2 regions of the Psychrobacillus sp. PGGUH221 genome follow, and region 2 is predicted to be linked to the other one. Evidence: a T-box and tRNA genes for the amino acid it is inferred to sense, from the RefSeq annotation. Region 2 holds a T-box; the other holds one or more tRNA genes.
The links. A T-box is a leader RNA that pairs with one kind of tRNA and senses whether it is charged. The one in region 2 lies ahead of alaS (alanine--tRNA ligase), so its partner is inferred to be a tRNA-Ala.
Positions count from the first base shown of each region.

Region 1: it encodes a tRNA-Ala, which carries the amino acid that the T-box ahead of alaS (alanine--tRNA ligase) is inferred to sense. The anticodon was not compared.

Region 1 is NZ_JAQMHQ010000018.1:8-3,276, forward strand. It holds rRNA gene rrf (5S ribosomal RNA) at 3-118, shown strand; rRNA gene rrf (5S ribosomal RNA) at 279-404, shown strand; tRNA gene PGC35_RS21340 (tRNA-Asn) at 991-1,065, shown strand; tRNA gene PGC35_RS21345 (tRNA-Thr) at 1,079-1,151, shown strand; tRNA gene PGC35_RS21350 (tRNA-Val) at 1,342-1,417, shown strand; tRNA gene PGC35_RS21355 (tRNA-Tyr) at 1,439-1,522, shown strand; tRNA gene PGC35_RS21360 (tRNA-Gln) at 1,529-1,603, shown strand; tRNA gene PGC35_RS21365 (tRNA-Ala) at 1,620-1,692, shown strand; gene PGC35_RS21370 (histidine phosphatase family protein) at 1,744-2,289, opposite strand; gene PGC35_RS21375 (LysR family transcriptional regulator) at 2,311-3,192, opposite strand.
Region 2 is NZ_JAQMHQ010000006.1:252,667-255,935, forward strand. It holds gene alaS (alanine--tRNA ligase) at 1-1,599, opposite strand, end outside; T-box leader at 1,797-2,006, opposite strand; gene recD2 (SF1B family DNA helicase RecD2) at 2,042-3,269, opposite strand, start outside.

The DNA of each region.
Region 1 (3,269 bases), on a different contig from region 2:
GGTCTAGTGATGATGGCGAAGAGGTCACACCCGTTCCCATACCGAACACGGAAGTTAAGCTCTTCAGCGCCGATGGTAGTTGGGGGTCTCCCCCTGTGAGAGTAGGACGTCGCTGGGCATAGAAAAGTCGTTACCGAGCAATCGGTGGCGGCTTTTTTCTTTTGTACTAGAAAAAAAGCCGAAGGCAAAGAATTGTAATAAACTTGCGAGAAAGTAGAGGAACAAAGAGTTCGAGGAAGCAAGGAAGAGAGACTCGCAGCGTATGATATACGCGAGAATCGAACGACCGCGGCTGACGAAGAAATCTGCCGTTCATCTGCTTTTGCAGCCCGAACACGGAAGTGAAGCTCGCGCGCCGATGGTAGTTGGGGGTCTCCCCCTGTGAGAGTAGGACGTCGCTGGGCAATTGAAAAGTCGTCACCGAGTAATCGGTGGTGGCTTTTTTTGTTGTACTAAAAAAGCCGAAGGCAAAGAATTATAATAAACTTGCGAGAAAGTAGAGGAACAAAGAGTTCGAGGAAGCAAGGAAGAGAGACTCGCAGCGTAGGACAGTAGAAAAAATGGGTCATCTCAGAGAAAGTGAACCCTTTATTGTGAGAAATGGTCGCTTTCATTATCAAATTGATTGCTTTTAGATTATCCTTAGTCGCTTATACGACTCATTTGGTTGCTCTCCAAGACAAATTAGTCTCCCTTATCCATATATAACAAGATTGGTCTCGGATTCACCTGAAATGGTCTCGTATCGAAAGAAATGGTCTCGAATCTAACTTTAATAGTTGTGAATTAAGCAAATTTAGTCTCGTTCTGCCATTAATTGTAATCCCTTAACCACTTTACAATTTATTCAAGCGATCTATCAAAATTATTTCTTAGGAAATAATTAATTGCATGAAAAAAGCTGAGAAATTGTTAGGTATTTATTAAATATATACTTGAAATTTAACAAAGGATTGCTATAATTATATTTGTACTTTAAATATCATCCGTTCCGAAGTAGCTCAGTGGTAGAGCAATCGGCTGTTAACCGATCGGTCGTAGGTTCGAGTCCTACCTTCGGAGCCATTTTTTTGTCTATGCTTCCATAGCTCAGTAGGTAGAGTGCTTCCATGGTAAGGAAGAGGTCAGCGGTTCGAATCCGCTTGGAAGCTTACATATGGAGTAGAAATTTTACAAACTACTTAGAACTACTTGTCTTAGTAGAATAAATATGTTACTATTATTCTTGTCCAGTTTTGACTGACCCTTATTCATAAATCAGGAGAAGCAAGCAGGTCAAGAATACAAATGAACGATAGAAACGCAGAGATGTGAAAGCTTATCGTGAATTTATATAACCCAGGAGGATTAGCTCAGCTGGGAGAGCATCTGCCTTACAAGCAGAGGGTCGGCGGTTCGAGCCCGTCATCCTCCACCATTTTATTTTTTATATAGCTTTGGAGGGGTAGCGAAGTGGCTAAACGCGGCGGACTGTAAATCCGCTCCTTAGGGTTCGGCGGTTCGAATCCGTCCCCCTCCACCAGTTTATTGGGGTATAGCCAAGCGGTAAGGCAACGGATTTTGATTCCGTCATGCCCTGGTTCGAATCCAGGTACCCCAGCCAACACTGTTTTAACTTCGGGGCCTTAGCTCAGCTGGGAGAGCGCCTGCCTTGCACGCAGGAGGTCAGCGGTTCGATCCCGCTAGGCTCCATCTAAAAAAAGGGTATTCCATTCATATGGAATACCCTTTTTTCTATATTCATTATTCTTTCCAAACACGGTGAATTGAATATTCATCATTGGTGAATTGCATTAAAAATACATCTGGATTGCTTAGACTCTTCCATTGCTCAAAGCCAAAATTATCCTGGTAGTGTCTCAATAGTAAGGACAGAATATTTCCATGTGTCACGATAACCGTATTTTCTATATTACTATCTAAGATTTCCTCCACAACTTCCACTATTCGTGCCTGTGCTTCACTACTAGCTTCGCCGCCTTCTAACTTTAAGTCCATATCATCAAAAGTATTCCTTAACTTATCAAGCCAGTCTGGCAGGTTACTCGTGCTTAATACACGTTCTGATAAACGTGTATCTATTTTAATTTCTAGATTTCTATCCTTTGCATATGGATCAATCGTTTGTCGAGCTCTTAAATAAGGGCTTGAAATTATTTGGTCTGCACGAATGTTATTCAAGGAGCTAGCAAGTTCAAACGCTTGCTTGTAACCTTTTTCGGTTAGGGGTGCGTCTGCTTCCTGCCCTTCCGCTTGGCAATGCCTAATTAAAAATAGTTTCTTTTTCATTTAATCACCTCGTAAAATTAATTATCCAAAATAGTAGTTAGATATTTTTTCTATAAACTCCTGCTCGAGATCTCCCCTATTTTTAAGTAATAAAAATGTTTTTACTTTGGGAAGTGGAAATAACTCGAAAGGTACATTCATCACACGGCCTTCGGTTAATTCTCTTTTGATAATGGATTGTGGAAGAAATGAAATACCTAAGCCTTCTTGAATAAAGCGTTTTACTATATGTGCCTGCGTAACTTTCATTGTTCGTATGTTAGTCACTCGCTTGCGCAGCTGTAAAAGAAGTGTATCCCACACAACTGGATGGTGATGAGTGAACAAATAATTGCTGGATAAGTATTCTTCTGGATTCACGATAGGTCCCGATTCCTCGTCATACCCATCGGAAGGAACAACAAATATAAGAGGATCTTCATAGAGCTCAATAGATTGTATTTCTTTCCGTGTAGCCTCTAGTGCTGAGATGCCAATATGAACATCTCCTTTCCATACTAAATCTTCAATGACATTAGATTCTTCAACTCTTATAGATACTTCCAAGTCCGGATGTTTGTCCATAAATGAACGTAATATGTAGGGCAAGATGGTTTCCGCCATTAAGGGAGAAATGGCGATAATCCACTTGTGGGTATATCCTTCAGTAAAAGCATGTAATCGATGCACGCTTTCTTCTAAGTTCTTTGTAAGTAGAACAGCTTCTTCATAAAACAATTTACCAGCATCAGATAAACCTACGCGTCTGTTTGTTCGGTCAAATAAAGAAATCCCTAAATATTCTTCTAATAATTTTATATGAACCGTGACGCCAGGCTGAGAAATTAGTAATTTTTCGGACGCTTTTCTAAAATTACATGTTTCGGCAGCGACAATAAAAGTCTTCAACCATTGATATTCCATTTTTCTTCTCCTTTTAATTAAAAAATATAATCAACTTCATTTAAATTATTTAATTTTATTAATTATAAAACTTTCTT
Region 2 (3,269 bases):
ATTTTGACCATTTGGTGCTTTTTGAACGTCTTTTACAAAGCCTCTAAAAGTATCATTTTCAATAATCCCGTGGTCAGCTATTTGTCCGCCACTCTCTGCATAGAAAGGAGTTTGAGATAGTACTACTTGAATTTCATCCCCTTCACTTGCTGATTTAGCAAGTGCTTCTCCGTGGACGATTGTTGTTATATTTGTTGTAACGGATAACGTATCATAACCAACAAATTCACTATCATCGTGAATATTTCCATAAACTTCAGATTGTACTTGCATAGAATCTACATTTTGTCGTGCTGCACGTGCGCGATTACGCTGTGCTTCCATTTCTTCTTTGAATCCTTCATGGTCAACTGTCATATTAGCTTCTTCTGCATATTCTTCCGTTAACTCGATTGGGAATCCATAAGTATCATATAGTGTGAACGTTGTAGTTCCAGGAATGAAAGATTCTCCTTTTTCTCGTTGCTCCACAATTACCTTCTCTAAAATAGCAAGCCCATCATGAAGGGTCTCATGGAAACGTACTTCTTCGTTTTTAATTACGCGCATAATAAAATCTTGTTTATTTGTTACCTCTGGGTAGAAGTCTTTCATTATTTCACCAACTACTGGCACTAACTCAAATAAAAATGGCTTGTCTATACCTAATTGTTTCGCAAATCGAACAGCTCGACGAAGTAATCTACGTAACACGTATCCTCTGCCCTCATTAGAAGGAAGAGCCCCGTCTCCGATTGCGAATGCTACGGTACGGATATGGTCTGCAATTACCTTGAAAGCTGTATCATATTCGTTATTCGTACGATAAGATTTTCCTGAAATTTCTTCCGTTTGTCGGATGATTGGGATGAATAAATCTGTATCAAAGTTTGTTGGTACATTTTGTACAACACTTGCCATACGTTCTAGTCCCATTCCCGTATCAATATTTTGTTTTGGAAGTGGTGTATACGTATGATCTGGATTATGATTAAATTGTGAAAATACCAAGTTCCAGATTTCTAAGTATCGTTCATTTTCTCCACCTGGATATAATTCAGGATCGTTTAGATCATTACCGTAAGATTCACCGCGATCATAGAAAATTTCAGAGTTTGGACCACTCGGACCTTCTCCTATATCCCAGAAATTCCCTTCCAATCGTATAATACGTTCTTCAGGAATACCTATTTCTTCCTTCCAAATAGTATATGCTTCTTCATCTTCAGGATGAATTGTTATAGATAATTTCTCTGGGTCAAATCCTATCCATTTTTCACCCGTTAAAAACTCCCAAGCAAAATGGATTGCTTCCTTCTTAAAGTAATCGCCGATAGAGAAGTTTCCAAGCATTTCAAAAAATGTATGGTGCCTTGCTGTCTTCCCTACGTTTTCAATATCATTTGTACGTATAGATTTTTGTGCATTCGTAATTCGAGGATTTTCAGGTACTACGCGTCCATCAAAATATTTTTTCAATGTTGCAACACCACTGTTGATCCATAGTAGAGAAGGATCATTGTTCGGTACTAAGGGAGCTGAAGGCTCTTGTGCATGCCCTTTTTCCATAAAAAAATCTAAATACATTTGTCTAATCTGTGCACCAGTTAATTGTTTCATACGTATTTTCCTCCTAAAATAGAAAATTAAAATCGCATTGCCGTATTACAAGCTTTCTCGACAATATAAATCTGGTCAATCGCCGAAGGCTTTCATTTTATTCAACATAATGGATTATCACTATATTTTCCATTTCATACAACTAAAGAAAATGTAAATAATCTACTGAATAAAATAAAAAAAGCCTTCATCCCTAAAAAAGGGACGAAAGCTATAATTTCGCGGTACCACCCTAGTTACACAATACAAAATTATTGTGTCTCTCAGTAACCTTAACGCGGCTATACGGCAGGTTTTGACTGCACTCAAGAGTAGCTTTCCTACTTGTTAGGATCTGAAGATTCTTTCAGCCAAGGAATCTTTCTCTTTACAGTAAACAAGAGTACTTTCTCTATCATCGATTTGCTTATGCATTTGATTATAAAAAACTATCCTACCAATGTCAATTATCGCCTTCCATAAATTGATAAGGAGTAATACCATTCATTCCGATTAATGGATCGATTTGGTGATAATTGTCCGCTGACAAGTAAGTAGAGTCCGTTTGAATTTCCGCAATTGTCTCTTCTATATTTTCTTCACTTATATTATTTTTTTCCTCACTTAAAGTTAAACGGTTCTTTAAAGTTGTCAATCGTTGAAGGTCATCTTTTCGTTGTACACCAAACTTAAAAACTTCTGGGTCTCCACATAATATTAAGAAGTTTTTTGCTCTTGTTATACCTGTGTATAATAGATTTCTTCTTAGCATTTTCATATAACTTCTCGTTATTGGCATAATAACTGTTTGGAATTCACTACCTTGTGATTTATGAACGGAGCAACAGTAAGCTAATGTAATTTGACTTAAATCATTTTTTTCATATGTTACTTCGTTTCCATCAAATGAAATAACAAGCATTTCTTTCTTTTCAACCGTCTCTGCAGCTTTAAAAATACTTACTACCTCACCCATATCACCATTAAATACATTACTTTCCGGTTGGTTAACTAGTTGAAGTACCTTGTCTCCTATACGGTATATCGTTTCCCCAAATACCATTTCTTTTCGCTTGCCATCCGTATTAGGATTCACCATTTCTTGAATCATTTTATTTAAGGCATCTATTCCAGCTGGGCCTCTATACATAGGGGCCAATACTTGAATATCACGTATAGAAAAACCCTTTGTGAGTGCACTTTTTAATACTTGTTCAACTACTTTTGGGATTTGTTCCGTAGATGCTTTAATAAAAGAACGGTCCTTCGTCTTTTCCAATAAAGTTTGAGGGACTTGCCCATTTTTCATTTCATGTGCCAACTCTATAATAGAGGATCCTTCCGATTGGCGATAAATATCTTTTAACTCCACGGTTGGAATTCGTTCAGAAGCCAATAAATCTTTTAAGACTTGCCCTGGGCCAACAGGTGGTAATTGGTCTTGGTCACCTACAAAGATAACCTGGGCATCCTTTGGGATAGCTTTTAATAACTGGTGACCAAGCCAAGTGTCAAGCATCGAAGTTTCATCAATAATAATTAATTTCCCTTCGATTTCTTTCCCTTCTGCTTCCGAATCTTCTTGACCATTAAAGCCTAATAATCGATGAATAGTCATAGCAGGTAATTCTGTAGATTCACTTAAACGCTTTGCAGCTCTACCGGTAGGGGCAGCTAGAACGACAGGAAAA